DNA from 4 places in the Ruegeria sp. AB9 genome. Region 2 is predicted to be linked to each of the others. Evidence: riboswitches for the same ligand, from Rfam matches in the RefSeq annotation. Region 2 holds a riboswitch; each other region holds the start of a gene.
The links. Region 2 has a riboswitch for cobalamin ahead of ACR0K5_RS18095 (DUF1636 family protein). Riboswitches for the same ligand answer to the same signal wherever they lie in the genome.
Positions count from the first base shown of each region.

Region 1: it holds a riboswitch for cobalamin, as region 2 does, so the genes downstream of both, ACR0K5_RS11470 (hypothetical protein) here and ACR0K5_RS18095 (DUF1636 family protein) in region 2, are expected to answer to the same signal.
Region 3: it holds a riboswitch for cobalamin, as region 2 does, so the genes downstream of both, ACR0K5_RS18755 (DUF1636 family protein) here and ACR0K5_RS18095 (DUF1636 family protein) in region 2, are expected to answer to the same signal.
Region 4: it holds a riboswitch for cobalamin, as region 2 does, so the genes downstream of both, ACR0K5_RS23765 (DUF4198 domain-containing protein) here and ACR0K5_RS18095 (DUF1636 family protein) in region 2, are expected to answer to the same signal.

Region 1 covers NZ_JBQGAA010000003.1:469,583-477,060, forward strand. The annotation lists gene rsgA (ribosome small subunit-dependent GTPase A) at 1-699, shown strand, start outside; gene ACR0K5_RS11465 (alpha/beta hydrolase family protein) at 736-1,593, opposite strand; cobalamin riboswitch at 1,726-1,940, shown strand; gene ACR0K5_RS11470 (hypothetical protein) at 2,030-2,437, shown strand; gene ACR0K5_RS11475 (protein-tyrosine phosphatase family protein) at 2,429-2,941, opposite strand; gene ACR0K5_RS11480 (DNA polymerase III subunit gamma/tau) at 3,113-4,873, shown strand; gene ACR0K5_RS11485 (TauD/TfdA dioxygenase family protein) at 4,966-5,835, shown strand; gene ACR0K5_RS11490 (YbaB/EbfC family nucleoid-associated protein) at 5,964-6,317, shown strand; gene recR (recombination mediator RecR) at 6,382-6,975, shown strand; gene ACR0K5_RS11500 (hypothetical protein) at 7,127-7,478, shown strand, end outside.
Region 2 covers NZ_JBQGAA010000010.1:85,971-93,448, reverse strand. The annotation lists gene cobN (cobaltochelatase subunit CobN) at 1-1,528, opposite strand, end outside; gene cobW (cobalamin biosynthesis protein CobW) at 1,534-2,589, opposite strand; gene ACR0K5_RS18095 (DUF1636 family protein) at 2,586-2,966, opposite strand; cobalamin riboswitch at 3,059-3,264, opposite strand; gene ACR0K5_RS18090 (SLC13 family permease) at 3,491-5,347, opposite strand; tRNA gene ACR0K5_RS18085 (tRNA-Cys) at 5,669-5,742, opposite strand; gene ACR0K5_RS18080 (protein-L-isoaspartate O-methyltransferase family protein) at 5,968-6,621, shown strand; gene ACR0K5_RS18075 (TolC family outer membrane protein) at 6,717-7,478, shown strand, end outside.
Region 3 covers NZ_JBQGAA010000011.1:78,041-85,518, forward strand. The annotation lists gene ACR0K5_RS18740 (FecCD family ABC transporter permease) at 1-873, opposite strand, end outside; gene ACR0K5_RS18745 (ABC transporter substrate-binding protein) at 875-1,825, opposite strand; gene ACR0K5_RS18750 (ABC transporter ATP-binding protein) at 1,838-2,614, opposite strand; gene ACR0K5_RS18755 (DUF1636 family protein) at 2,611-2,967, opposite strand; cobalamin riboswitch at 3,066-3,260, opposite strand; gene ACR0K5_RS18760 (D-lyxose/D-mannose family sugar isomerase) at 3,364-4,029, opposite strand; gene ACR0K5_RS18765 (carbohydrate kinase family protein) at 4,046-4,972, opposite strand; gene ACR0K5_RS18770 (glucokinase) at 5,013-6,062, opposite strand; partial or broken gene ACR0K5_RS18775 (GH1 family beta-glucosidase) at 6,039-7,340, opposite strand; gene ACR0K5_RS18780 (LacI family DNA-binding transcriptional regulator) at 7,343-7,478, opposite strand, start outside.
Region 4 covers NZ_JBQGAA010000024.1:8,311-15,788, forward strand. The annotation lists gene cbiQ (cobalt ECF transporter T component CbiQ) at 1-772, opposite strand, end outside; gene ACR0K5_RS23755 (cobalt ABC transporter permease) at 772-1,347, opposite strand; gene cbiM (cobalt transporter CbiM) at 1,344-1,955, opposite strand; gene ACR0K5_RS23765 (DUF4198 domain-containing protein) at 1,962-2,747, opposite strand; cobalamin riboswitch at 2,881-3,079, opposite strand; gene ACR0K5_RS23770 (ROK family transcriptional regulator) at 3,193-4,392, opposite strand; gene ACR0K5_RS23775 (substrate-binding domain-containing protein) at 4,572-5,591, shown strand; gene ACR0K5_RS23780 (ABC transporter permease) at 5,698-6,771, shown strand; gene ACR0K5_RS23785 (ATP-binding cassette domain-containing protein) at 6,771-7,478, shown strand, end outside.

The DNA.
Region 1 (7,478 bases), on a different contig from region 2:
GCCGATTTCAACCTGCCCCGGCTGGAACGTTATTTGGCGCTTGCGCATCAGGCCGGGTGTTACCCGGTTGTTGTTCTGACAAAAGCCGACACATCGGACGACCCCGACAGTTTCTCCGGGCAGGTACAAGCTGTGGACCCGTTTTTGACCGTTTTGACAGTAAACGCACTGGACCCTGCGGCAGTTGAAAAAGTCCTGTCATGGTGCCCCACAGGCCAGACCGGCGCGCTGGTCGGATCGTCCGGCGTTGGCAAAACGACACTTGCCAACACAATGACCGATCAGGATCTCGCCACGTCAGGTATTCGCGAGGATGACGCACGTGGTCGGCATACAACCACCGCACGCGCATTGCACCGGATGCGTAACGGCGGTTGGCTGATCGACACACCCGGAATGCGCGCTTTGCGCCTGCTGGATGCTCAGGACGGGATCGACGAAGTATTCTCGGACCTTACCGAGTTAAGCCAGCACTGCCGCTTTTCAGATTGTCAGCACGACACAGAGCCCGGATGTGCAGTGCAAGAGGCGATCACCCGCGGCATGCTTGATCCGGCGCGATTAGGCCGTTGGCGCAAGCTCCGGCGCGAAGAGCAGCGCAACTCTGAAACCGTAGCTCAATCCCGGGCCCGGGATAAAGCGTTCGGCAAGATGGTGCGTGGCGTCATGCAGGAAAAAAAGCTTCGCGACCGGCGATAGCTGGAAGGTGCTCGGCAACGCCTGCGCCGCGTCTGGTCAGGCGATCAGGCGCGGCCAAACTGCAGCGTTGCGCCGGGCAAATGCTCCGATATGACCAACCTCTGGCAGCCCGAAATCGGCTGGCTTCAGCAGGTGACGGTTGGCCTCGGAGCCGTAAAGATCAGCAAGTCGCCAGACCGCTTCTGGCGGCACCATCTGATCATCCTCGAAGGTGAACAGATCTACGGGTACGCCCGAACCTTCCCACCACGCGGCAGGCAGGTCCTGGCCAGTTTCGGGCACATAGTTCAATGGTGCCGTGCACCACCTGCGCCACTGCCAGTAAACAGATGAAGGCAGATCCGAGCCAAAGCCGATCGCTTTCCCGGGCAGATACCCGAGCGCCCGCACAATCAGAGGGGCATGACCGTACCAGAACAACCACGCCAGACCCCGATAGGGCCACGGATGGTCCTTCAATGTCACTAGGCCCGAACAAACGCAGATCATACGGTCGACCTTATCGATATCGGGCTGCACCGGACCCAACATCGCGCCGACTGAATGGCCAATGGTCCAGTGTCTTGCATTCGGGTATCGCCGACGCATTTCCGCCCGTGCCGCAGGCATGTCGATCAAGGCCCAATCCGCCATGGTCGCACGCGAATCTTTCAAGCGGCCCGTCAAAGAAAACCCGTAATCCCGATAGTCATAGGTCAGGCAGGCCATGCCATGCTCAGCGGCGAGCCATCGTGCGAAATGACAGTAATAATCGCGCGGCACACCAGTTGCACTGTTCAGCACGACAACGGTTTCCGGCTCGACTACTGGGCGATAGAGGCGTGCAGACAGCGTTACCGATCCAGACGGGAATTGAAAATCTTCGGTCAAAACACTCTGCTCTGTATCCAACATGATCTCTGACTTTGCGCTGCACAATCGAATGGGCCGACTTCAATGCCATGGACAGTACGCAGGAACCTGCAGTGCATCCAGCATGACCAAACGTCCGGGCAAAAGATCGGCTTGACTCGGTGGGTGGTCAAACGCTAGCGGTTGTGTGATGGTTTCCGACCTCCACAAGGGATCGGGATGAAAAGGGAACACGGTGAGGTTATGCCCTCAGGGCTCAACCAAATCCGCGACTGCCCCCGCAACTGTAAGCGGTAAGCAATGCCAAAACACCACTGGCCCAACGGCTGGGAAGGTTGGCAAAGCAATGACCCGCAAGTCAGGAGACCTGCCATCGGAAACGAAACCGAAACTCGGGCGGGGTGTCCGGGCAGGTCCTGACCGCAAAAGCCGTCCTGCCTGACCAAACTCTCCTGTCCCCACGCGCGGAGGGCGCAGGATGATCTGGAAGACAAAAACGCATGAATACAGTGCAACCGTTTGTCAGCGGACGGGCAAAACCTGCCCGGCTTTGGCGCAGCTTGCGCGCTCGATTGCGGAGGCCATGACACAGGCCACAGCAGCCACAAGCGATGATTTCGAGATTGAAGGAAACAGTGAGCTGTCGCATTGCACCGAAGGATGCCATGCAACGTTCCGGGCGCAATCAGGCAGCATTCGTGTCTTTTGCGGCACGCAGCCCGAAGCTGCGATTGAGACCCTGAATGTTTATGCCGATTTGGTCTTTGGAAACACGTTTTGCGCGATGCCATCCAATATCGTCAAATACCCACCCTGCGCTATGATCGAAGCTTCCACGATCCGGCCTCGAAAAACCGTTTACACGCCCGAGCAGCTTTCAGTCTGATTCCAGATCTACCTGTGCCTGGGCAAGTTGAGACGCCCAGGCCAGTTGCGCATCAGTTTCTACGGCACAAGGTCGCACGGCCCGCAATCGTTCCAGCGCTTTGTCGGCGCGTTCGCCACATTCGACCATCAGCCGCAGGACAACCATGCCTGACCTACCACAGCCTCCTCGACAGTGTGCCAAAACGCGACCTCCGCCTGACAGCGCGTGTCGGGCTGCGGCACTGACAGACGGCCACGCGTCCTCAGTCGCCTTTGTCGGCGCTCCGAAATCTTCTATCGGCAGGTGAACCCACCGGCTGGCGCGGCTTTGAATGTCGCTGCCAAAACTCTGCGCCCCGTCCTGAAGCATTTCGACATCCGTTGTCATCGATACAACAAGCCCCGGCTGCCAGGCTGCGATCGTATCCAGATCGCTGGAATAATCCCCGCCACGTCCGGGCATCGAGGTCAGGGCAAGCGTTCCTCCTCCGACTTGCAGGGCGTAGACCACCAACTGCGACATGAATTGTGTCCTCCCCAAAGAACTCTTTACAAAAATGAGTTATTAAATCTGCTGATGCAGTTTAGTGCGAAACTGACTCGTTTCTAAAACAAAAATCATCACACCACGCTGTGGACGCGGGCAGCAGTGGCCACTACGCTGTGCCGAAGCACCGAATCCGAACGAGAAGACATGACTGACAGCCCCAGCCCCGCCTATCAGGTTCTCGCCCGCAAATATCGCCCGGAAACCTTTGCCGATCTGGTGGGTCAGGATGCCATGGTGCGCACCCTGAAAAACGCGTTCGAGGCCGATCGGATCGCGCAGGCCTTCATCATGACCGGTATTCGCGGAACTGGTAAAACCACGACCGCTCGGATTATTGCCAAGGGCATGAATTGCATCGGTCCGGACGGGAACGGCGGTCCCACAACCGAACCCTGCGGTCAGTGCGAACACTGCGTCGCCATCATGGAAGGCCGCCATGTCGACGTGATGGAGATGGACGCCGCAAGCCGCACTGGCGTCAACGACATTCGCGAGATCATTGACAGCGTGCGTTATCGCGCCGCCAGCGCGCGTTACAAAATTTACATCATCGACGAGGTTCACATGCTCTCGACCAGCGCTTTCAACGCGCTGCTCAAGACGCTGGAAGAACCGCCCGCACATGTGAAGTTCATCTTTGCGACCACCGAAATTCGCAAAGTGCCCGTCACGGTGTTGTCCCGATGCCAGCGCTTTGATCTGCGGCGGATCGAACCCGAAGACATGATCGGTCTGCTGCGCAAAATCGCCGGAGCGGAAAGCGCCCAGATCGCGGAAGACGCACTGGCGCTGATCACCCGAGCAGCGGAAGGATCGGCCCGGGATGCGACCTCGCTACTGGATCAGGCGATTTCGCACGGGGCTGGCGAGACTACCGCCGATCAGGTTCGTGCCATGCTTGGACTGGCGGACCGTGGCCGCGTTCTGGACCTTATGGATATGATACTGCGCGGCGATGCCGCGAGCGCACTTACCGAGCTGAGCGGTCAATACGCCGAAGGCGCGGACCCGCTGGCCGTGCTGCGAGATCTGGCCGAGATCACACATTGGGTGAGTGTCGTTAAGATTACACCCGATGCAGCTGAAGACCCGACGGTTTCTCCGGACGAGCGTACCCGAGGCCAACAGATGGCAAACGCCCTGCCAATGCGGGTCCTGACCCGGATGTGGCAAATGCTGTTGAAGGCGCTGGAGGAGGTTTCAGCCGCCCCGAACGCCATGATGGCCGCAGAAATGGCCGTTATCCGCCTGACCCATGTCGCTGATCTGCCCAGCCCAGAAGAACTGATCAAGCGATTGCAGGATACCCCCCCGCCGTCAGGCGGGCCCAACGGCGGCGTTTCTATACCGCGGCAGGGCGCGATGCCAACGCAAGCCAGCGCGGTCCAATCTTCTGCCTACACTTCGCCCCCTCGTGGCGGTGGTGGCGCACCGATTGCGGCATTGGCACAGGATGCCCAAACAGCCCTCGCCCGGTACCCAACCTTTGAACATGTGGTCGAACTGATCCGCACCAACCGCGACGTGAAGTTGTTGGTTGAGGTGGAAAACGGTGTGCGCCTCGTGTCTTACCAACCCGGTCGAATCGAATTCACCCCTGCCACGCAAGCACCAACCGATCTTGCTCCGCGGCTGGGCTCTGCCCTGCAACGCTGGACAGGAAATCGGTGGGCTGTCTCGATTGTCTCGAACGGGGATACACCGACAATTGCAGAAGTACGGGACGAGGCGGAGTTGGCGCTGAAATCCGAAGCCGAGCAGCACCCTTTGGTTCAGGCCGTGCTCGCGCAATTCCCCAAGGCGCGGATCACCAAGATCGAAACGCCCGAACAGCGCGCGGCCCAAGTCGAGACCGAAGCGTTGCCCGAAGTTGAAGATGAGTGGGACCCGTTCGAGGAAGACTAGCCCAAGGAGACGCCACCGCGTGTCGCAAATGAAACAGATTGCGATCACAGATAATCACACCCTTCCTGAACACGTTTTGATGGAGGGCCTTGATGCGCACATCACCACTGCATCCACGTTTCGGATTGGTTGTTCACGATATCGACCTGCGTGAGGTTACCCGTGACAACTTGTATCCTGATATTCGGCACGCATTCGAAACCCACTCAGCTTTGCTGTTTCCTGCACAATCGATTTCGGATGCAGACCATATTCGAATCGCCGAACTGTTTGGCCCGCTGGAAAACAGGGAAGCCATGGCGGCAGGTCGCGACATTGAATTTCAGGTTTCTGAACTGACCAACAAAACAAAAGACAGGCTGCGCACAAAGGACGATCTGCGCTTGTTGGACTTGCAGGCGAATATGCTGTGGCACACGGACAGTACGTTCCTGCCGACTCCTGCGCTGATCAACATGCTGACCGCCAAGGTTGTGCCACCAACTGGCGGCGAGACCGAGATTGCATCGACGCGAGCCGCATGGGAGGACCTGCCCGACCACCTGAAATCCATCTTGAAGGACGCGATTATCTGGCACCGGCTTTCCCATTCCCGGTCGAAGATCTCGGCAGATCTGGCCGCTTTGCCCAAAATGACCCGCTGGCCGGATCGCCCCTGGCGCGCGATATGGCCAAATCCTGTGACAGGCGAAGAGGCCTTGTTCATCGCCTCGCACGCCTTTGCCATCGAGGGGATGGGACATGCGGAAAGTCAAACCCTGCTGGACGAAGCCATCGCGTTCTGCACACAGCCGGAATACGTCTATACCCACGGATGGTCTGTAGGCGACGTCCTGATCTGGGACGAACGCGCAACGCTGCATCGGGGCCGCCCTTGGGACTACGATCATCCAAGAACCCTGAAATCCATTTGCTGCTCTGTCACCGACGCCGATGGTCTAAACCGTGTTCGCGTGATCTGAAAACCAATCTTGCCGGGCTCAACGGGAGGAAAGGTCTTGCCAAAGACCTTGACGACAGGCCCGAGAACCCTTGTGCCATGTCGATGTGGCCCGTATTTAGAGCCCAAACAGAGTTACAGGAGAATACTATGCTGAAAGGACTCGGCGGGCTTGGCGGTCTGGGCGACATGGCCAAGATGATGAAATCCGCGCAGGACCTGCAAACCAAGATGACCGAAATGCAGGAAGAGTTGAACAACATGATGGTTGTCGGCGAATCCGGTGCTGGCCTGGTCAAGGCAACTGCGACCGCCAAGGGTGAACTCAAAGGTCTGGATATCGACCCGTCCATCTTCAATGGTGACGACAAGGAAGTGGTCGAAGACCTGATCCTGGCCGCCATCAAGGACGCTCAGACCAAAGCCACCGAACGCTCACAGGCCGAGATGGCAAAACTGACCGAAAGCATGGGCCTGCCCGCAGACATCAAGCTGCCGTTCTGATACACATTCCTGACGGATCATCGGCCGGGTACTTGTGCCCGGCCCATTTGCAGGAGCGCTCAGGTTGAGTTCCAACAGCGATATAGACAATCTGATCGACCTGATGGCCAAACTGCCGGGTCTCGGCCCCCGCTCGGCCCGTCGCGCTGTGCTCCATCTGATCCGCAAGCGTGCTTTACTGCTAACGCCCCTATCTGATGCCATGCAGCAGGTGGCCATTACCGCTCGGGAGTGCCTGAATTGTGGGAACGTGGGCACCACTGACATCTGCGATATTTGCGACAACGAGGCCCGAGCGACCGGAGAACTGTGCGTGGTCGAAGACGTCGCCGACCTTTGGGCGATGGAGCGCGCTGGTGTTTTCAAAGGCCGTTATCACGTTCTCGGCGGCACGCTGTCCGCACTGGACGGAGTAGGTCCGGATGAATTACGCATCCCCCGCCTCAAAGATCGGGTCATGGCCGAAGAGATTACCGAAGTTATTCTGGCACTGAACGCGACCGTCGATGGCCAGACAACCGCCCATTACATCGCAGACCAGCTTGAGAGTCAGGTGCGCCTAACTTCTCTGGCTCAAGGTGTGCCGATTGGCGGAGAGCTGGATTATCTGGATGATGGGACGATTACGGCCGCGCTGCGGGCGCGGAAGGAGTTGTAAGGTCACAGCACCCGATGGTTGCGTCCTGCTATTTAACCTGCCAAAAAGGGCTAAATTTCAATTATCTACAAAGCGAACACTCGAATTGTACAAGCTTTCATTTCATCTATTTCGAGTTTTCTGGCCAATCATACTAGTAGCGTCAGTATTATTGTTTTTCCTCGACATCTGGAGCCAGGACCGCTGGTCAAGGACAATTGTCGCGGAAGTCATTGTATATGGGTATCTAGTGTATTTCTTCCACCTTTTTCTACTGACAGGCCGGGCTGTTAAATTGACCGGAAAGCAAGCGAAGGGGCAAGTTCCGAACCGTCACTTCTGGTTTGCTTTTGTTTTTCCTTTGTTGGCCGCGATAGCGTCTCTTTTTCTTTTGTTGCCGCTAATTGAAAAGACGTTTCCAGCTGAAGCTTTGGTCGGAAATGCAAGGCTTGGATACGCGATTATATTCTCTCTCATCTTCTTAGGTATACTTCTGTCTGCAATCGGAACCATGATACCTGCGG
Region 2 (7,478 bases):
GCGGGGTGCGCGAGAGGTCATGATACTCGTCATCACGCAACTCGGGCGTGCCGCGTTCAGGTTGCAGTGCGACCAACGCTTTGCCCCGGCGCAGGGCGGTGAAGTTAAATGCGCCATGTGCGAAGATTGGGTCGTTATCGGGACTGCCCCATACGGTGCGTAGATCGGCGCGCAGGGTCTCGGACAACTCAGCGAGTGCGGTTAGGTAGTCCTCAAGCGACCACGATATCCGGGTGTCCAGAAGCGTGTCGGCAATCGGCTCGGCAGTCGCGGTGTCATAGCCTTCGCTATTTAGGTCGGCCAGCATCGCTTCGGCCGACGCCAGCGCGTCGAGGCCAACCGCATGGGCCATTTGCCAGTCTTTGCCGGGATAGGTGGACAGCACCAGCGCAGGAATCTGGTCTGCCTTGGGTTTGTCGTTCAGAGCAAGCCAGCCGGAAACACGGTCGATGATCGCTTCGATCCGGTCCGGTTCGGCCCGGTGCGCAAAGCGCGCGTATTCCAGATGCGGATCACGCTTGCCGGGTTCTTTGAAAGACGCAATGCCCGCCGAGATCCGTCCGTCCACTTCGGGCAGTACCACATGCATGGCAAGATCCGCGGGGGAAAGCCCGCGTTCCGCCTCGGCCCACGCCTTGCGGCGCGAGGTGGCGAGGGCGACCTGAAACACAGGTACATTTGCCGCGTCCAACGGCGACGTTCCCGACGCACCTTTGCCCGAGAATGAAGTGGCGTTGATAATTGCGGATGGGTTCAGCGCAACAACCTGTTCCCGCAGCCAGTCGGCGGCTGCAGGGGCCTTGAGCGACGGAGCAAACAGGCCCACTGCATCGAACCCGCGGGCGCGCAGGCTTCGGATCAAGGCCGCTACCGGAGCGGTGTCCGCCGAAGTCAGATAAGCACGATAAAAGGTGACGAGAATGCGTTTCCGATCGCCTTCGAACGCTTTTTCCGCCGGGATTACGCCTTGATCAGGACACCAGACACCGCATTCAGGCAGCGTTTTGGCCCCCATAACAGGTCCTGCATAGAGCCCCGCTGCCAGAGCCATTTGCGCCAGTGCAGCCTGGGCCGCGACCTCGCCACCCGTGTCGCAAAGATGCGACAGGCGTCGCAGGGTCGAGACGGGCAGGGTGGAATAGTCATCCAGCCGGTTATCCTCGCGCCCGTCCGCTGGTAAAACGGCCAGGGCGATGCCCTTAGATTGGGCCAACGCCAGAACCTGTTGAAGGCCGTAAGACCAATAGGGCACGCCGCCGATCAGTCGTATCAGGATGCCTTTGGCACCTTCGAGCGTCTGTTCGACATAGGTATCGACCGACAGCGGGTGTTTCAGCGCCGTCAAATTTGCCAGCCGCAAGGTCGGCATACGTCCCTCAGGCCCGCCACCACGATGCCAACCTGCCGCGAAAGCGCCAAGGTCACTATCGGAGAACGACAGCACCACCAGATCCGCCGGGCTTTGGCCCAGATCGGTCGGGGTCTCGGTTTCCTCGAGCCCGTGGCTTTCGCGGAAGACGACGTGCATGGGTTTTACTCGGCTGCCTCGGTCACGCCCACGAGGATATCGCGGATTGCGGCTTCTTTGATGTCATCATGCTCGGCGATCACGACCAGACGCGAGCGGCGTTCCTCGCCGGGCGCCCAAGGGCGGTCATACTGATGACGGACGCGGGCACCGACAGCCTGAACCAGCAGGCGCATGGGTTTGCCCTGAACGGCGGCATACCCTTTGACGCGCAGGATGTTCAGCTCATTGGCCAGACGTTCGATATTGGCAACAAGTTGGGCCGGGTCGGTCTGTTCAGGCAGTTCGACAATGATGCTTTCGAAATCGTCATGCTCGTGGTCGTGGTGACCGTCGTGGTGGCTCGGCCGGGCGTCCATGTCATCTTCGGCGGCAGCCTCAAGGCCCAGCACGACGCGTACGTCTACGGCACCTTCGGCGACTTCAACCACCGGCAGCGGGCGCGGGGCTTCGGCTGCGATGACCTCTTTGGCCTTTGCGACACCTTCCGGGCCGGCCAGATCCGGCTTGGTCAGCAAGATGATGTCGGCACACGAGATCTGATCCTCGAACACTTCGGAGAGGGGCGTTTCATGGTCGATCGAGTCATCGGCCAGGCGCTGGGCGTCCACAGCCTCGACATTCGGAGCAAACCGACCGGCAGCGACGGCCTCGGCATCCGCCAGCGCGATCACGCCATCAACGGTGATTTTCGAGCGGATATCGGGCCAGTCAAACGCTTTCAACAGTGGCTTTGGAAGCGCCAGTCCCGAGGTTTCGATCAGGATGTGATCGGGGCGCGGCTCCAGCGCCATCAGTGCCTCGATGGTTGGGATGAAATCATCGGCCACCGTGCAGCAGATGCAGCCGTTCGCCAGCTCCATGATATTTTCTGCTGGGCAATCAGGGATGGCGCAGGATTTCAGGATGTCGCCATCGACGCCCACATCGCCAAACTCGTTGACCACAACGGCAAGGCGCTTGCCTTGCGGGTTCTGCATCAGGTGCTTGACCAGCGTGGTCTTGCCGGAGCCCAGAAAGCCGGTGATCACAGTGACGGGGAGTTTTTCAAGAGTGCTCATTTCGGGGCTCCAATCGGGGGAATGCGGGCTGCGCAGTTTTTGCGGAAATGTTCGGGGCGTTCACGCCATTTGACCAGGCCATCCTCGGTCGCGAGGTACTTCGTGGCACCCTCCACGATGGTCTCGACATGGTCGGTTTCGTTGAGGTGCTCGTACACGAAAGTCCAGCGATCCGGACCTCCGCGCAATACGATGGAGCAGCCTTCGTCACAGTTCGACAGGCACTCTACGGCTTTCAGGGTGATGCCCTCGGGCAGGTCAGCTTGCTCAAGCGCCTTGTGCAGCAACGTGCCAGGCCGCTGCGCGTCATCTTCAACAGGCGACCCGCGCCGGCAGGTGGTACAGACCAGCAACTCGACTGGTGTAGTTTCGGTCATGTCTCTCATCCCCCCAAATCCTCTTCGCGGGGGACGGGGTTTCATGCGGGCCACGATTGGTCACGGACCCGACACCGGAACACCCCGCCCGGTTTCAACTTCGGTTGTTGGCAGGTCTCCCGGCTTGCAGATACCAGAGGCGGGCCTCTGTCGGATGTCCCGCCTTCCCGGCCTGTGGCCAGTGGCATTGGGCACCCTCTCCGTTCACGGTCGCGGGGGCGGCTGCGTTTGGCGGTAAACCCGTTGACGCATTCCCTTTTCATCGGCTGTCGCCGACACCAACGAAAGGGACATGCGGCACCGCTGGCCTGCTTGTCAAGCGAGTCGCGCGTAACATTTATGCCGAGGGAGAAAAAGCGACCTCTGGACGGCGATGGGCGGCATCGTGTGCAGGGGATTAGTCTGGGATGAGCCCGGCGATTATCAACATCTTATGGAGGGTAGCCCACCGTGATGACGGGTTGCCTTAGCTGAGCCTTTTTGAACGAGGGAAAAGGCCATCGAATACAACCGATCTTTTCGCCTTAATATATGAGGTTGATCATAACCAGCGAGACGACCAAAAACAGAGCCGTCATAACTCCGCCCGAGCGCACGAAATCCATCACTTTGTAACCTGCCGGCCCCATGATCAGCGCGTTCACCTGATGGGTTGGAATGATGAAGCTGTTCGAGGTGGAGATGGCGACTGTCAGAGCAAAGACGGATGGGTTCCCTCCTGCCGCCACCGCAATCGACACTGCAAGCGGCACGAGCAGGACCGTAGCCCCGACATTCGACATGACCAGCGAAAAGGCTGTAGCCAGAATGGCGATACCGGTTTGCAGTGACCAGAGCGGCCAGCCGTCCAGAATTACCATGATCTGCTGCGCAATCCATGCAGCGGTGCCAGTGTTCTGCACGGCTTGCCCCAATGGTATGAGGCAGGCAAGCAGGAAAACGGTGTTCCATCCAACAGCCCGGTATGCCTCATCCACGCTCAGCACCCGTGTCAGCATCATGCCTGCCGCTCCGGTCAGCAGGCACAGCGAAAGCCGGACATCTGTGAATAGAATCAAGGACAGTGAAATGGCAAAAAATGCCAGCGCCCAGCCGACCTTCTGCGGCCTCAGCTCGTCTTGTGGAAAGTCAGTCGTCACAACAACAAAATCCGGATCACGCTTGATCCGCATCAGGTTGTCCCATCTGGTATGCGCCACAAGCATATCACCCGCCTGGAATTTCTCGAGTCCGATCTGAGTGGATTTGTGGTCGTCCGTCTCGACATGGCTGAGCGTCTCTTCGCCCCGGTGAATGGCCAGCAGCGACATGCCATAGGTCTTGCGGAACAAAAGCTCGCGGGGGCATTTGCCGATCAGCTTGCTGTCTGGCGTGACGACCACCTCGGCAACCCCCGCATTGGTGGGGGCGAACTCTTCGACGAAAATGTCCAGGTCTGGCAGAACGGTCAGTCCGAACTTCTTAGCGAATACCTCCACTTCCCAACGTCGCCCGACGATGGCCAACCGACAGGGTGCCGCAATTTCGGCCGTCAACACCTGAACCATCGAAGTCTTGCCGCGATAGAAGGTCGAAATGATATACAGGTGGTTTTCATGGTTGATATCGGCCAGGATCTCACCAACCAAAGGGCTGTCCTCAGGCACCACGACCTCAAACACATCCGCTTTGAGCCCATAGACCCGCTGCAGGTATTCCTGTGTCCCTTGTCCGGTGCCTGTATTGTCCGGCCCTTCAGCTGCAGGCAAAACCCAGCGACCCAAAAGCAGAAAATAGCCTATTCCTGTCAGGATCAGAACTGCCCCGATCGGTGTGACCGAGAAAAGGCCGAAGGGCTCCATTTTCTGCGAGTCCGGTAAACCGTCGTTAGCCGTCAGGACAAGATCGTTGAGCAGGATAAGAGGCGAAGAACCGACCATCGTCATGGTGCCACCCAAAATGGCGCAGAATCCCATCGGCATCAGCAGACGCGATAGGGGGATACCTGACCGTGAAGAAATGCGGCTGACAACCGGCAGGAACAGAGCGGCGGCGCCGACATTCTGCATGAATGAGGAAATAACGCCAACAGTTCCGGAAATGATTGGCACAACTCTGCCTTCGGATTTACCACCATATTTGAGGATGACGGCAGCTACCTTGTTCATGATACCCGTCTTGTCCAAACCCGCACCGACGATCATCACCGCAATGATCGAGATGACAGCATTGGATGCAAACCCATCAAACAGACGGGGGACATCCGCAAGATTTTGAAGACCCGGCGCGTAGCTGAGCAAGCCGATGAGAACCAGAACCAATATGGCGGAAAGGTCGATTCTGACGATTTCGGATACGAACAGAAAAACGGTGAAAGCCAGAAGGGCGCAAACGACTCCCATCTCGAAGGTAAAGGTTATGTGTTCCACAATACGTCCAGAACTTACTTTCTTTCTTAAACTCCTAATTCATCCTGCCCGCCTTGTCATGAAATTTCGTTTTTGATTGATTTTAGGACATAATATTTCCCATATGGTGGCGGGGCGAGAAAGGTAAAAAAACACGGCGCTGCATAGCAGCAGTTGCAAAGACGCGTGGAGACACCACATGTCTTATGTATACACGGTGCTGTTTTGATGCGGTCGAAGCAAGATCGGCGAAGGCACTTTAATCCGAGATCCGAACGTCTCCGGGTAAACTGTATCTTAATTCTGCATGAAATTTGGAGGCGAGTACCGGAATCGAACCGGTGTACACGGATTTGCAATCCGCTGCGTCACCACTCCGCCAACTCGCCTTTTCAAGCAAAATCAAATACTTGCTGTGGTGTGCTTGGGGTTTTAACAGCTTTCCTAAAGGGCGTCCAGTGGATTGCGCGCAATTTCGACGACTAGATTGAAATTTACCAAAGCCTGCGACCGCAAACGCAAAGACGTAAGCGGGTTGCGTCAACAGGGCCGTTGCTGGGCGGTTCAGGATGTGGCACAAGCCGGATAACTTTGGGAATAAGACGAGAGATCCTATGACAGATTTCGCAGCCCGGCGCCGCACCATGGTCGATACACAGATTCGACCTTCAGATGTTACCAAGTTCCCGATCATAGAGGCGATGCTGAATGTCCCGCGCGAAAATTTCGTACCTGACGCGCAGCGAGAAGCTGCTTATGTCGACGGCGTAGTCGATCTGGGTGACGGGCGCAGTATGCTCGAGCCGAGAACACTGGCGAAAATGCTGGATGCGCTCAACATTTCGAACGACGAGATGGTTCTCGATATCGCTCCTGCGACGGGGTATTCCACTGCCGTGACCGCGCGAATGGCGCAATTGGTTGTTGGTGTGGAAAGCGACGACTCGCTGGCAGCAGAGGCACAAAACCTTCTGGCCGAGGCAGACGTGGACAATGCCATTATCCATGTAGGTCCGTTGGAGCAGGGCGTGGCTGAGCATGGTCCTTACGATGCAATTATGGTGCAGGGCGGCGTCGAACGGGTTCCCGAAGCTCTGTTGGATCAGCTCAAGGAACACGGCCGGATCGCTTGCCTGTTTGTCGAAGGCAATCTTGGGACCGTACGGATCGGTCGAAAGACCGGTGGCCGCGTCAGCTGGCGGGATGCGTTCAACGCCAGTGCACCGATACTAGAGAGCTTTTCGGCAGAGTGTGCATTTTCGCTATAGTCCGCCGATAGATTTTTCTGCCGCCTTGATTAGTTGAAAAGAAGACCGCAAACTGCCTGCAGGGCAGTGTAATTTCGATTTGAGAGGATTTCGGTATGCGTGGTTCAGCGACAGGCAAGCTGGTCAGGGCATTCGCAGTGACCGCAGGACTTGCCATGAGCGTAATGCCAGGGCGCGCGGTGTGGGCTGATAATATAACAGACGCCTTCATTGGTGCATATAACACGAGCGGCTTGCTGGAGCAGAACCGGGCGCTGTTGCGAGCAGCTGATGAAGACGTGGCGATCGCGCTTTCCGCGTTGCGCCCAATCATCAACTGGACTGTGCAGGTCAGTCAGGACTACACCCGGTCACGGACCAACAACGTAGTCACGACGAGCGAGCCGTCCCGTTTTTTCACCGGTCTGACACTTGGGCAGCTTCTGTATGATGGCGGCGCTTCGGTTCTGGGCAAGCAATCGGCGCAGGAAACCGTGCTGTCGACCCGGCAAACCCTTATCGATATCGAGCAACAGGTCCTTATCCGTGCTACGAACGCGTATCTGGGTGTGCTGCTTCAGGAAGAGACTGTTACAATTCGCCAGAACAACGTGGATGTTTCGGCGGAAGAGCTTCGCGCATCGAATGACCGCTTTGAGGTCGGTGAGGTTACACGTACTGACGTCGCTCTGTCCGAGGCGCAGCTGGCAAGCTCGCAGGCGGATCTTGCGGTCGCACGCGGTGAATTGAGCATTGCGCAGGCTGAATATGTAAATGCGGTTGGTAAGGCGCCTGGGCGGACAGCTGGTCAACCGAGCCTGCCTAATTTGCCACGGAGTGAGGCAGAGGCGGTTAGCCTCGCGCAGCGCAACCATCCG
Region 3 (7,478 bases), on a different contig from region 2:
CCCGACGATGGCAGAGACGACCAGCAGGTTTCGGTGCAGAGTTCCGGCGATACCGCGTGCGATATGTGGCACCATCAACCCGACGAACCCGATCACACCGGCTACGGACACGAAACTGGCCGTCGCCAGAGCTGCGACGAAGAACATGCGGAACCGCAGGCCCTGAACGGGAATACCCAGTGATGAGGCGGTGAAATCCCCGGTCAGCAGCGCATCCAGCCAGCGGCTGCGATAAAGCGAATAGCTCAGGATCAGGCCCAAGCCGATCAGGACAAGGGGAAACGTCTCCCACCGGGCAAGACCCAAACCGCCAAGCATCCAGAAAATTACCGAATGGGCCGCGCGGTTGTCGCCAGAGAAAATCAGGTAATTGGTGATCGCGGAAAACAGAAAGGAAACCGCCAAACCGGCCAGGATCAGTTTTTCCGGCGCACTTGTGCGCAGACTCTGCACCAATGCCAACACTATGCCAGAGGCGATCAGGCCACCGCAAAACGCCGCCAATGGCAATGTCCAGATACCCAACACATCACCTGTAACGGTGATCACAAGAACCGCCCCGGCAGCAGCGCCAGAGGACAGACCGAACAGGAACGGATCAGCCAGATCGTTGCGCGTTGTGGTTTGAAGGACGACACCAACCACACCCAGACCTGCACCAATCACAGCTGCGAACAAAGCCCGGGGCAGGCGAAGGTCAAAGACGATCCGATGCAAGGGAGACATCTCGCCTTCAGTCAGACCTGTTCCGAGACCGATGGCAGAAAAGACCTCGCGCATCGGGATTTGCGTCGTCCCATAGACTATGGACAGCAGCAAAAGGGCGGTCAGAATAACCGCCCCCAGCATAATCAAACGGCCCAAATGGACCATATCAGTTGGTATCCGGATGCATGGCCCTTGCCATTTTTGCGATCGCTTCGATGTTTGCCGGTCCGGGCGTCAGTTCTTCGTACCGCAGGCCGATCCAACGTTCGTTCTTGACCGCGTCCGTTTGCGACATCACAGGATGATCTTTCAGAAACTGGAAGGTGTCTGCTGCTCCATTGCCGGACTGATAGTCGAGCAGAACCAGAAACTCCGGGTTAGAAGCGGCCACGGCCTCCCACGACGTGCGGCCCCAGCTTGTGTCCAGATCATGGGTCACGTTCTCACCCCCGGCAGCTGCAATCATTGCATCGGGAATGGCGAACTTGCCGGCGGTGAACGGAGCATCGGCGGGTCCGTCCAGCAGGAACACACGAGGTTTTTTCAGATCGGCTGTTTTTGCTTCGATGCTGGATAATTGGTCTTTCCAGCCGGTGATCAGTGCCTCAGCCTTATCCTCAACCTGCATGACCTTGCCCAGACGCAGAACGTCATCAAACAGCAGGTCCATGCTGGCCTCGGAGCGGTCCTTGTCGAGATGAACGCAGCTTTCGGTCAGAACCATGGTTTTGATTCCGAAAGGCTCCAGAGTGGCGGGCGTGACATCGCCGCCGGGTTTCATGCCATAGTACCAACCCGCAAAGAACAGATCGGGTTCGACGGCCACGAGGTTTTCAATGGTCGGATATTTAGGGGCAAGCTCTGGGATTTCGCCGCGCTGAGCATCAAAATCAGGGCTTGTTTTGTACCAACCAGTAATTCCGGTCAGGCCCACGATTTTGTCCTGCAAACCCAAAGCGAAAGCCATATCCGTCATGTTCATGTCATGCACGACCAGACGCTCGGGCGCCGTTTCAAAAACCAACGGTTCGCCGCAGTTATCTACGGTCACAGCATCCGCCGCCGCACCGCTAGCGAGGCCAGTGAAAAGAGCCACCGGCCAGAGTTTCTGCATCATTTTAAGCTCCTGTTATGATGACAGTTTTCGTTTTCGGATATCCAGCGCCGGGATCATGCGACCTTCATGTTGAAAGCACAGGTAATCCACGCCAAACGTGTCACGCACGCGATCAGGGGTCAGAACTTCGCTAACAGGCCCAAACCCTGTCAGGCGCGTAGCTTTCATCAACGCCACATGGGTGGCAAATTCCGGGATCATCACCAGATCGTGGACAATCATGACGACCGTCACACCCAGATCAGCAACCAGCGACAGCATGTGCCCCTTGGCGTCAGGGTCCAGATGGTTGGTAGGTTCGTCCAAAAACAGCAAAGACGGGTTTTGCGCCAGTGCACGCGCGATATGAGCACGCTGACGTTCACCACCTGATAATTGGCTCATCGGTTTGTTCGCGAAGTGAGACAGCTCGGTCGTCGTTAGCACCCGTTCCAGATCAGCCTTGTGCTGAGCCGCCGATCGGTCACCCTGAATCGGGATTTGCCCCAAGGCAACATAGTCTTGCAGGCGCATGCGTCCGTCCGGCATTTCCTGCTGGCCAACCACGGCAATGGATTGGGCGCGCTGGCGGGCGGACAGGTTGCGAAGACTTTGGCCTCGAATCCGAACATCACCCAACGCGATCCGCTCGATCCCGCACAGCAGTTTCAGCAGCGTGGTCTTCCCGGCACCGTTCGGTCCGGCAATTGCCAGAATTGAACCTTCGTCCAGACTGAATGACACATTTTTCAGTAAGACATCGCCGTTGAGGGCGTAATACTCCAGATCCTCAGCAACCAGAAAACTCATGACGCGCCCGCCAATGGCAAGGCGGGCATCCGCGATAAGGTCTTTGTAAAGAGGGCAGGGGGCCGATCCGACGCACTGGTCCAGCCATCGTCGCTGTCACCAAACTGGGTTGCAAAATCGACCAGCGCCGTCAGGTCGCCTGCCGTTTCAATATCACCAAATAGGTACTGAGCTTTGCCAGCGGCCTGAAAGCCAACGGTCATGGCCCGTTCACAACCTGCCATGCATGCAATCATCCGGGTTTCAAAACCGTCCGGAAGCTGAGCATCCAGCACTTTTTGCGCAGCCTCGGCTGGGATCGGCCCCTGACATGTCGAACAGATCAGAACGTAGTGATCAGAATAGTAGGTCATTGCCCTCTCCGTCTTTTGCCAGAGTCAGATCGGGGGCAAATACCGAAATTTCACGCAACCGCGCCATCAAGCCTCCTTCCGAGACGCCCCGCCTCGGGTTGGTTTACCATGCGATGGCAGGTCTCCTGACTTGCGGGTCACAGCTCGGCCCACCTTCCCAACCCTTTCGGATCAGTGGCACAGTGGCGTCGCTCTCCGCTTACAGTTGCGGGGGCAGTCACGGACTTGGCGCATTCCGGCGCCGCACCGTATTCCCATTTTCATCCCTTACGGAACCATCCCGATCAGCTAGTCTGGCGACGCAAGACTTGTCAAGCGGCAGAAAGATCGGGGGCTGGATCGCATTGCGAGCGTTGGGTCTGTCTTCCTGTTTGCGCGACTCTATCCAAAATGAGGCTAATAGTCTGACACAAGAAGAAAATCCGGCTTAGCATCTTCTTCGATTTTAGAGAACCGAGGGATCGGGTCTTCAAACACATTATCCGTACGGTCATCATTCACAGTCGAAACCTCACCTATGAGGCAATCGCCATGTTCGGCCCAGAAGGCATGCCAGACGCCGGGCATCAATGTCACGCTTTGCCCCGGCTTAAGTCGCAAATGCTCTCCGGGTTGCAAGGTAACAGGGCAGGCATCGCTCGGGACCGTCACCGGATTGTTCCGGTCAATTCCGCCGCTTGGATCCGACGCATAGATTTCCAGAACCAGATCGCCACCACCCCGGTTGATGATGTCTTCCGCTTTGACAATATGCCGGTGCATCGGCGATAGCTGTTGATCTTTCGAAATCAGCAGCTTTTCCGCATAGAGCATCCCACGACCGGATGTGAGATCACTCACTTCACCGTTTCGAAGGGTGAACAGGAACAAGCCAAGCTTGTCGAACCGGCCTTGAGCGTAATCGGTAATATCCCACCCCAATCCGCGACTACGGATCGTTTCGGCCACAGGGCTGCGCATTTGCTCCGGCGACCAATCCGCAAAGGGTGGCAACACGGCACCGAAAGACTGAATGAACGCCTGTGCCTCGGATTTGATGCGGTTGATTTCTGATCGTTTCATTGTGCCATTCTACCGATCAAAGCTCATGCGCCCAAGGTGGTTCGGCCCCGGCTCGTGACACAGTCACAGCGGCAACGTCAGCGCCCAATGCCATGGCCGCTCGCAAGCTTTCCGCGGTCATGTTTCGTAGCCCTGCTTTAGTGAGATGCCCCGCGCGGCTAAGCTGGGTCAGGACACCAGCGTTAAACGTGTCACCTGCGCCGACTGTATCAACAACTTCGACAGGCTTCACCGGAACCGAGACCTCTGAACCATCTGCCAGATACCCGTTGGCCCCGTCGCCTCCGCGCGTAACGATGACAACGGCCGGACCTGCTTGCAGCAACACAGACGCCTTCGCGGCTTCGGATTCAGCGCCCGGAATGATCCAATCCAAATCCTCGTCCGAAACCTTGACGATGTCCGCTTGTGAAATCATGCGATTCAGGCGCGTTCGAAACCGGGTCTCATCCTTTATGAAATCCGGGCGAATATTCGGGTCCAGCATCACCGCCCGGTCAGACCCGTGGCGATCCAGTAGGGCAGCATAAGCATCTGCGCAGGGCTCACACGCAAGACTGATCCCTCCGAGATACAGTGCAGAAACTGCAGGAAGTTGCTCGGGCAAGTCTTCGGGCAGCAACATCCGGCCCGCTGTGTTTTCATCGACAAAGCTGTAAGATGCATGCCCGTCCAAAAGCTGTACAAAGGCAAGCGTGGTGGGCCGGTCTGAGGTAATCACATGCGATGTGTCCACGTGACTGGCTTTCAGGGCATTGATCAGTTGCTGGCCGAACATATCCGACGACAATCCCGTCAACATTCCGACCGGCACGCCCAGACGTCCCATCGCAACGGCTGTATTCAGAACCGCACCACCACTATGCGGCACGTAGCCCTGTGTTCCCGAAACAGTTGTTTCTGAGATCATATCTATCAGGGCTTCGCCACAGCACAGGATCATATTCTAGTCCTTCTCTGCATAGGGATCTCGGTCAGTTCGTTTACCGTGCAAGCATGTTCTTGCAAAAGTTATTTGCTCCGACGATCCCGAACTCTGCTTGTTCAGACACATACAGGTTCAACGAACGGCGCAATTCACTAAAGCGGCCGCCACCGTTGAATGCATCCTTGAAGTCATCACCAAAAAGCCAGCGGTTTTTTTCGGCAACGCCACCCACAAGGAAAACTCCGCCCGTCGGCATCAGTGTGACTGCGAGATCGCCCATCAACGCACCTAGATGTGTGGTAAAAATCTGGGCTGTTTTTACTGCGGCAAGATCAGCCCCGTCGCGGGCATCGTTCAAAATATCTCTTGCAGAGCGCACTTGTGTCTGGGCTCGGCCGGCTGCCAGTTCAACCGCTTGATAAAGGACCGGCAGGCCGGTTCCGCTCAGGAACATTTCAGCCTCCAGCGCCAGACTATCCCCAAAGAAACAACCCGGTGCGATACGACGCGCCGCTTCAAAGATATCAACTTCATCGCGATGGCGCGGATAAAGGCCAACATGCCCGCCTTCACCGGAAACCGTATGATACCGACCTTCTGAATGCAGCAAGGCACCGACTCCCAGCCCGGTTCCGGGGCCAACAACCAATCTTGTGCCTGCAGGCGGAGTTGCCTGACCCTGTAAGACAGCGACATCTGACCGGGTCACCTCGGCCACGGACCATGCCGCAGCGGTAAAATCATTGATGACGAAGGTGTGCCGCGCTCCGGTGGCCTTGGCCAACTCTGTCTCTGACAGATCCAGATTTGCATTTGTCAGCCGAATTGTTCCATCCCTGACGGGGCCAGCGCCCGCTGCTACGACGGCTTGCGGATTCGTTCCGATCTCATCCCTCAGATCATGAAACGCCTCCAGCAGCTCTTCCAAAGTCCCTGTCGGATGTTTCCGAAGGTCTGCCAATTCTCCGTTCGTGACGACGCCCAGACGTGTGTTCGTACCGCCAATATCCGCGACCAGGTTCCAATGCTCATGCACCGCGCCGAATGGTTGCGCTAACGGCTGAGAGACGCTCTGACCCTCGGACAGGGCAGACTTCAGCGCCATGAAAGACGCTTTGGGTGTTCTCGCAAGTGTTTCGAAATCCACGTCCACCAGTCCAAACCTCTTCTCGTACCCGAAGGCCCATTCGTAATTGTCCAGCAGCGACCAGACAAAATAGCCATTAACCGAAACGCCTTGTGCCAAAGCGTCCTGCACGGCTGCAAGGTGCCGGTCGAGATAATCAATACGATCATCGTCCTGCCGACGTTCCGCGCTCGCCATACCGTTTTCGGTGATATAGATTGGCAGCGCGCCCGTATAGTCTTTCCTTGTTCTGATAAGAAAGCGGGTGAGGGCAGAGGGCTCGATTTCCCATCCCATCTGCGTTTTAGGTAAAGGCCCGGGAACTTCCTGAAGGCTGGGCCAGGCGGTGGTCGCCGGAGCGATCAATTTGCGGGTATAGTAGTTCAACCCGCACCAGTCGACGGGCGTAGAAATTGTTTCAAAGTCGTCCTGCCAACCCGAAGGCAAGTGCTTCTCCAGCCCCTCCAGCGCGATCCGGGGATATGCTTTTTTGAAAACACCGCCCAGGAAGAACCGGTTGTAGATTGCATCGTACCGATCCGCTGCATGCCTTGCTTCGGCGCTGTCATCGGCTGGCTCAGACCATTCAAGGTTAAATACCGCGCCCAGATTGTTCATGCCGAGGCTGCGCATGACCTGAATAGCCGTTCCATGGGCCAACAAGACATGATGCATCGCGCGGGCAGCGGCGCGGATATCGCGCAGACCGGGCGCATGGTGGCCTTCGAAATGGCTCAGCCAACTGACGCACCACGGTTCATTGATCGGCGCGGCACTGTACATCCTGTCACCGATCCGACCCATGATGATCTGAGTGTAATCCGCAAACCATCCCGCGACATCGCGATTGCACCATCCCCCCTGATCTGCAAGCGCTGACGGCAATTCCCAATGATAAAGCGTAACGCAGGGACGGATGCCGCGTTCCAGCAGGGCGTCTGCCAGCCGATCATAATAGTCCAACCCCGCCTGATTGACCTGACCACGTCCTTCCGGCAATACGCGCGCCCAACTGGTCGAAAAGCGGTAACAGTCGAACCCGGCTTCGCGCACCAGATCGAAATCCTGCTCAAACCGGTTCAGGTGGTCGCAGGCGACATCTCCGTTTTCTCCGCGCACGACATTGCCCGGCGACGCCGCGAACGTATCCCAGTGAGTCTGCCCGGCACCCCCCCGCGCGTGGCCTTCAATCTGGTAGGCGGAGGTTGCGACACCAAAGAGAAAATCTTTGGGGAAATCAGCGCGCGAGTGTTTCATGGTCACAACCTGCTGGGCGCGGGGCCGGTTGACCTGCCAACTACCAGTTCGGCCTCCAGCAATCTAGTTTTGACTGGCTCATTCGGAGACTTGATCCGCTGGATCAACATGTCTGCCGCCGCTTCACCCGCCTTACGG
Region 4 (7,478 bases), on a different contig from region 2:
AATCCAGAATGATCAAGCCCATGCAAAGGGTGCCGAGGCCCGCAGCAAATACGATATCTCTGCGCGTCAGAGCAAAATCCTGAAGCAGCAGCATACGCCCAGAGAATCCTCGGCATTTCATCGCACCCAGAATACGTTCCGACCTTTCGATCGCGCGAACCAGCATCATGCCCACAAGGTAGCCAAAGCTGCGATATGTGTGCCAGTTTGTTGTCGGTCGGAAACCGCGCACCTTCATTGCGGCGCGAAGGCGCAGGTATTCTTCCCGCAAAACCTCAATATACCGGATGGTGAACATCAGCAGATGAACCAGCGTTTCAGGGCAGCGCAGACGATGCAACGCGTGGCCCAGCGTAACCGGTTCCATCGTGCCGACCAGCACCATCAGGGACAGGATCACGGCATTGGCGGTCAGGGCAATCTCGACCGCCTTCCAGAAACCCTGCCAGCTTGCCGGGAACCCCCCAAGCGTGAACATCGGGTCTCCGGGCATAGAAAAGGGCAACAGGACCAACATGAACACGATGAACCCATCCATCATGGCCATTCGTTTCAATGTCTTCCGCCACGGCAGGCGCGAAACGATCAGAAGCGACAGTGACACTGCCAGTGCCGCGCACAGTGCCGTCAGAGATGACAGCGCTACGGTCACAACCGCAAAAACCACGGCCATAACGATCCGCATTCGGGGATCCAATGGGCTGATCAGCCCTTCGGACCGGCCACCGGCTTCGGCCAGTGTTTTCTCTTGTTGACCCAGTACGTGTGCCATCAGGCTGCCAGTTTGCGGCGGGCCGCCATGTAAAAGCCCAAACCGAACAGACCAACGATGTAGCCGATCCCACCAAGGATCGTCTGCAGGTCATTATGTTCGCGATAAGCTGCAATCTCGCGCCGAAGCGGGCGCAATTCGTCACGCACGGCCTTGGCAATTAGCTGCTGCTCTTCGTCGCTGAGCGAAGCAACTGAACCGCTGATCTGTGTCGGAGCAGCCAAAAATGAGTCACCGGTTTTAGCCACCGCAACGCCCATGATCTCTGCGACATCTTCGGCAGACATTGTGACTTCGGCCACATGTCCGGCACCAAGGTCAGCAAAAAAGGTGTGCGACACGGCTGAGTTCGGTGTGTAGACAAAGAAACCGTCCACATCAGTGACAGTGCGACCCAGCTCTGCCCCATCCGGGCCGGAGACAATGACCTCGGTCTCGCTTGCCATATCACCGTTAGAGAACCCGATCTCGCCCTCAATGGCGTCGCCGGATTCAAAAACGCCGGCTATGACTTTATGCGCCAGTGCAGGCACAGGTGCGCAGCACAGTGCCAGGACGAAAACCAGATGCTTCATGTGGTCACTCCTTTGACAAACAGCTCGGGCTTGACCTTGCGGGCCAGCAAAACCGCGAACCCGGTCAAAATCGCCTCAATGGCCATGACGGGGATATGTGCAAAGAAAACGAGCTTGGCAGCGGGCAAAAATTCGTCTCCTGACAATGCCAGCGATACCGCAACCATGCCGGTTGTGGCGGCAATTGCAAATGCACCGCCGACACCTCCCCATATCGCTCCGTGCAAAGGTGTGCCGCGGGCGATCAGGCCACCAAAGAGCATTCCTGCCACGACTGCAGGCAAGGCGATATTGACAGTGTTGATCCCCAACACTGTCAACCCGCCAAAGCCGAAGAAGACGGCCTGCAGCAAAAGCCCGACGAACAAAGCCGGGAATGCGGCCCAGCCAAGCAGAAGCCCGGCCATGCCATTCAGGATCAAATGTACCGACGACGGGCCAATGGGCACGTGGATCAACGATGCCACAAAGAAACTGGCAGACAGCACCCCCGCAGTGGGAATGCGATCAAGGTCCAGTGACCTGAGGCCCAATGCAATCCCCCCCGCAGCGGCGACGGCGCCGCCAATTACGACCGGGTTGGAAAGGGCTCCGTCGACGATATGCATTTGGCGTTACTCCAGATCCCAGGCGCGGATCCAGATGACCGCGTCCTGGCTGAGTTCTTTACCTTCATGTTCGGTCACTGGACCAGCCCCAAGTGCTGCGAAACCCCAGTATCCGGCTTTTGGAACACCGAACGAGAAATACCCGTTATCGTCCGAGATGGCGACCACGGCACCGCCGGGCATCGGCGAAACGTTCGGGGTCGAAGCGGCTGCACTGTCCATGTCAGGCTCGGCCGCCATGTATTCGATCTCGATCTCGGCGCCCGCAACCGGCTGACCATCCGCCATCACGCGCCCCGTGAAGGTCGAACCCGCAATGATGTTGGTCGGCTTGTTCAGCGGAATGATCTCGGTCGGCAGGCCCACCGGGTTCATCCAGTCGGTCGGTAGTTCGTTGCGGTTCAGAAACGCTTTGGTAAGCTGCTGGATATAGATGTCCTCTGACTCTTCATAGTAAGGCTGCGGAACCGTCACCAGCACGTAGTCGCCTGAGCGCTTGACAGGAACAGTGCCTTTGAAAGCCGCGCCTTCATTCTCTTTGCCGGTAAATCGGACAGGTTCCAGCGTGCCCAGCAGGTCGGTCTTTTCACCGTTGTGGATTACATAGAATTCCTGCGGCTTTTCCAGATCCATGACATGGCCATTTTCGAACGGATGCCAGAAGATCAGCTTGACCGGCACGTCGCCCGGCTTTTCGATCATGGTGTCACTGGTGTATTCCAAAAGGAAATGCGCATTAGCCATGGCGGGGAGCGCCACCGCGGCAACGGCTGCAGAGAGCAGCTTCTTCATGAACAGTCGTCCTTGTCCCATCGCGCCAGTCCCGGCACGAAACTCGTTTTGACTGCGGGACATCCAAGGCCGAGTTGCTTTTTCAAGCATCCTGGTCCGACGAACATCCCGTCGCCGATTAGGAGTGCCCATAAATGAGGGCACATATCCGGCAGGTATCCTGACTTGCGGGTCGAAGCGTTGGACTGGCCTTCCCGGGAGAATCCCAGTGGCGTGTCAGCCCTGCTCGCCGCTTACAGTTGCGGGTGCAGTTGCGGAATTGGGCCTGAGCCCGCACCGCATTCCCTATTGATTCCAGAGCACGCCCCGGAACCGGACATGCCGAACGGCTTGCCAGACAATCCCGGCATCCGTCAACGATCAATTGTGATGACTGTCGAAAAAGTCATGAACTCTGGAAATTTCGGTAAACTTACTTGGCCCGAGAAGTGCATATAAAAGAACTTTACGCTTCGGAAAGATACCTTTCTGACAAGGGCAAACTTGCCGCGCCCAACGAACGGGCGTCCGGGCCTACGGCTCCTGCCAGCACAGAAGGTCGCTCAAGTCCGGTCAGATTCAAATCGGAAAGTTCGTTTTCAACCATCTCAACCAAACGCGCTTTGATATCCGGCGGCATCCAGCCATCGATCTTCACGCATTCAAAGTCTATAAGGCTACAGGATGAGACAATTGCGCTGGCAATCCCGCTCGCCGTCTGTTTCAACCAGTTTTCCAGTTGAACTTTTGGCAATTCCCAACGCTCGGTCGTTTCCCATATAGAATGCGTAGTTGCCTTTTCTGCGGAGATTGAACGCTCGAGTACGTAAAGGCTGGCCACGTCGATCAAAGGCTTCACACCGCTCGTGTCATCAGGCACTGGCAAAGGGCCGAGTGCACCAGCGTTTCCACGACCCGAAAAGATTGAACCATTGAGAACCACACCTCCGCCAATGAAGTATCCGACGTAAAAGTACAAAAAATCCCGAGGCCCGTCCGCTGGACCAAAAACCAACTCCGCTCCACAGGCTGCCGTCGCATCGTTTTGAAGAAATATCGGCATATCGTAGCAAAGCGCGAGATCCGCCTTTATGTCCGCGGAACGCCACGGGTCCATTTTTTCCTGAGGAACCTGCAATGTCTGGGCCCAGTCCCACAGGTAAAACGGCATGGCAATCCCAAGCCCTGCGATCCTGCCTTTGGCCTCAGGTGACATGGACGACATCATTTTCTCAAGGCTTTCTCTGGAAAAATCCAAAGTGGCTTTCGGCGTTGGATAATCATAGGTTCGCCGCTCGCGTTGCCGCACATTTCCGACAAAGTCGGTCAGAACGAGTTCGGTACTGCGGCGCCCGACTTTGAGTCCAAAGAAAAACGCGCCATCTGGATTGAGGCGCATGGGAACAGATGGCTGCCCGACTTTCCCGCGAACCGGTTCGCCGCGCAGAAGCAAACCATCTTTTTCCAATTGGCGCATGATGACTGAAACCGTTTGCGCTGACAGCCCTGTCATGCGTGCGATCTCGGACTTCGCGAGGGCCTGATGACGCCGGACAAGCGACAGAACAAGGCGTTCGTTTCGGGCCCGCATCCCACTTTGGTTGGTTCCACGCACTTCTGGTCCGTGCGAGCCAATGGAGCTTTCCTGAGATGTATTTGCGGACACGGCCACCCCTTTCCCGTTGAAGAATGTGGAAGCCTCCGCACTCTGTCAATAATAAATAAGAGTGATTTATTTATTGACTCAATATTCGAATCTGGTGATGGTTTCATATGGGTTCGGGTTATTTTCGCCTGATCGCCCTCGTGCCCTCTTGGGCATAGGAAAAACTGGGAGGATTACTGATGAAACTTGCGAAACTTGCGGGCGCGTCTGCGCTGGCAGTTACTGCCATGGCCGGTAGTGCAATGGCAGAAGGCGAAACCGTTTGCCTGATCACCAAAACAGATACCAACCCATTCTTTGTCAAAATGAAGGAAGGCGCGACAGCGAAAGCTGAAGAGCTTGGAATGACGTTGAAAGCCTTTGCTGGCAAAGTCGACGGCGACCACGAGACACAAGTGCAGGCTATTGAGACCTGCATTCTGGACGGCGCCAAAGGCATTCTACTGACAGCCTCGGACACATCATCCATTGTCCCAGCAGTTAAACAGGCGCGGGACGCAGGAGTTCTGGTTATCGCTCTGGATACGCCGCTTGAGCCAATTGACTCGGCCGATGCGACATTTGCAACGGACAATTTCCTTGCCGGACTTTTGATTGGACAGTGGGCCAAGGCCACTCTGGGCGACGCAGCCAATGATGCGAAAATCGCCACTCTGGACTTGGCGGTCAGCCAGCCCACAGTGGATGTGCTGCGCAATCAGGGCTTCCTGCAAGGTTTCGGCGTGGATCTGGCTGATCCGAATGTGATCGGCGATGAAGAAGATCCCCGTCTGGTCGGCAGTGATGTCACCGCCGGCAACGAAGAAGGCGGCCGCCGCGCGATGGAGAACCTTCTGGCCAAGGACCCGACGATCAACGTTGTTCACACCATCAACGAACCGGCGGCGGCAGGCGCTTACGAGGCGCTGAAAGCCATCGGGCGTGAAAATGACGTATTGATCGTTTCCGTCGACGGTGGTTGCCCGGGTGTCCAGAACGTCGCTGACGGCGTTATCGGCGCGACATCACAGCAATACCCGTTGTTGATGGCTTCGCTGGGGGTAGAGGCCGTCAAAAAGTGGGCGGACGAAGGCGTGAAGCCTGACAATACTCCAGGTAAGGATTTCTTTGACACCGGCGTGGCACTCGTTACGGACAAGGCCGCTGATGGCGTCGAGTCAATCTCGGTCAAAGATGGCATGGACCTCTGCTGGGGTTAAGCTGAACGCGTGAAAGGCCGCAAAGCGGCCTTTCACCTATCAAACCACTCACACGCCCGAAAATTTGCTAAAGTCGTCAGTAGCCTGACGCTTTGGGGGAACGTTTATGTCCGATACTTCACGACAGTCAGACAATTTCGAAGCCGCCGCAAATGGCAGTCCGGAACAGGTCGCCGAGTTTGACGATCACCAACGCGGATTTGTCGGAACAATTCAGCATTTTCTACATGTAAACCCTTCTCTGGTGCCATTGATCGTTCTTGTGGCTGCCATCGTCATTTTCGGTGCCTTGTTAGGGTCCAAGTTTTTCTCACCATTTGCGCTGACCCTGATCCTTCAGCAGGTTCAGATTGTCGGAATCGTCGCGGCCGCGCAAAGCCTGGTGATCCTGACCGCCGGTATCGATCTGAGCGTCGGAGCGATCATGGTGATGTCATCGGTCGTCATGGGTCAGTTTACCTTCCGGTATGGGTTGCCACCGTCGATCGCCATCGTTTGCGGTCTTGTTGTGGGTACCGCCATCGGCGCGGTAAACGGTTTCCTCGTCAGCCGCATCAAGCTGCCACCTTTCATCGTGACGCTTGGCATGTGGCAAATCATTCTCGCTGCAAATTTCCTATATTCGCAGAATGAAACCATCCGGTCGCAGGATATCGAGGAACATGCTAGCATCCTGCAACTTTTCGGGGCCAAATTTAACGTGGGTGGCGCTGTGTTCACCGTCGGCGTGATCTTCATGCTGGTGCTGATCCTCGGACTTGCCTACGCGCTGCGCCATACCGCTTGGGGACGGCATGTTTACGCAGTTGGTGATGACCCGGAAGCCGCCGAATTGTCCGGCGTCAACGTGCACCGAACGCTGATGTCCGTTTACATGTTGTCCGGGTTGATCTGCGCATTTGCAGGCTGGGCATTGATTGGCCGGATCGGGTCGGTATCTCCTACTTCAGGGCAATTGGCCAATATTGAAAGCATAACAGCGGTTGTGATCGGGGGTATTTCCCTGTTCGGGGGCCGCGGGTCCATTCTTGGCTCGTTGTTCGGAGCGTTGATCGTTGGCGTTTTTACGCTTGGACTTCGGTTGCTGGGCGCGGACGCACAATGGACCTTCCTGTTGATCGGGATCCTTATCATCGCAGCGGTCGCGGTCGACCAGTGGATCAGAAAGGTGGCGGGCTGATGGAACCTATTCTCAAAGGACGCAACCTTGTTAAGCGCTATGGCAAGGTAACTGCGCTGGATCAGTGTGACTTCGATCTGATGCCGGGTGAAATTCTGGCCGTGATCGGCGACAATGGCGCAGGAAAGTCGACGCTGATCAAAGCGGTGTCAGGCGCGGTGGCGCCAGATGAAGGCGAAGTCTGGCTGGAAGGTCAAAAGGTGAATTTTCATTCCCCGATTGATGCGCGCGAAGCAGGTATTGAAACTGTTTACCAGACGCTAGCCATGTCCCCTGCCCTCTCAATTGCGGACAACATGTTCATGGGCCGCGAAATTCGGCGCAAAGGGCCGCTGGGATCGTGGTTCCGAATGCTCGACCGCCCGGCCATGGAGAAGTTCGCCCGAGACAAGCTGAGCGAGTTGGGCCTGATGACGATCCAGAACATTAACCAGGCTGTCGAAACTCTTTCCGGGGGTCAGCGTCAGGGCGTCGCCGTGGCGCGAGCCGCGGCGTTCGGATCAAAGGTCATAATCCTTGATGAACCAACGGCGGCACTGGGTGTGAAAGAAAGCCGTCGGGTCCTTGAACTGATCCTGGACGTGAAATCACGCGGCATTCCGATCATTCTTATCAGTCACAACATGCCGCATGTATTTGAGGTTGCCGATCGGATCCACGTGCATCGGCTTGGCAGACGTCTCTGCGTTGTTGACCCCAAAGACTAC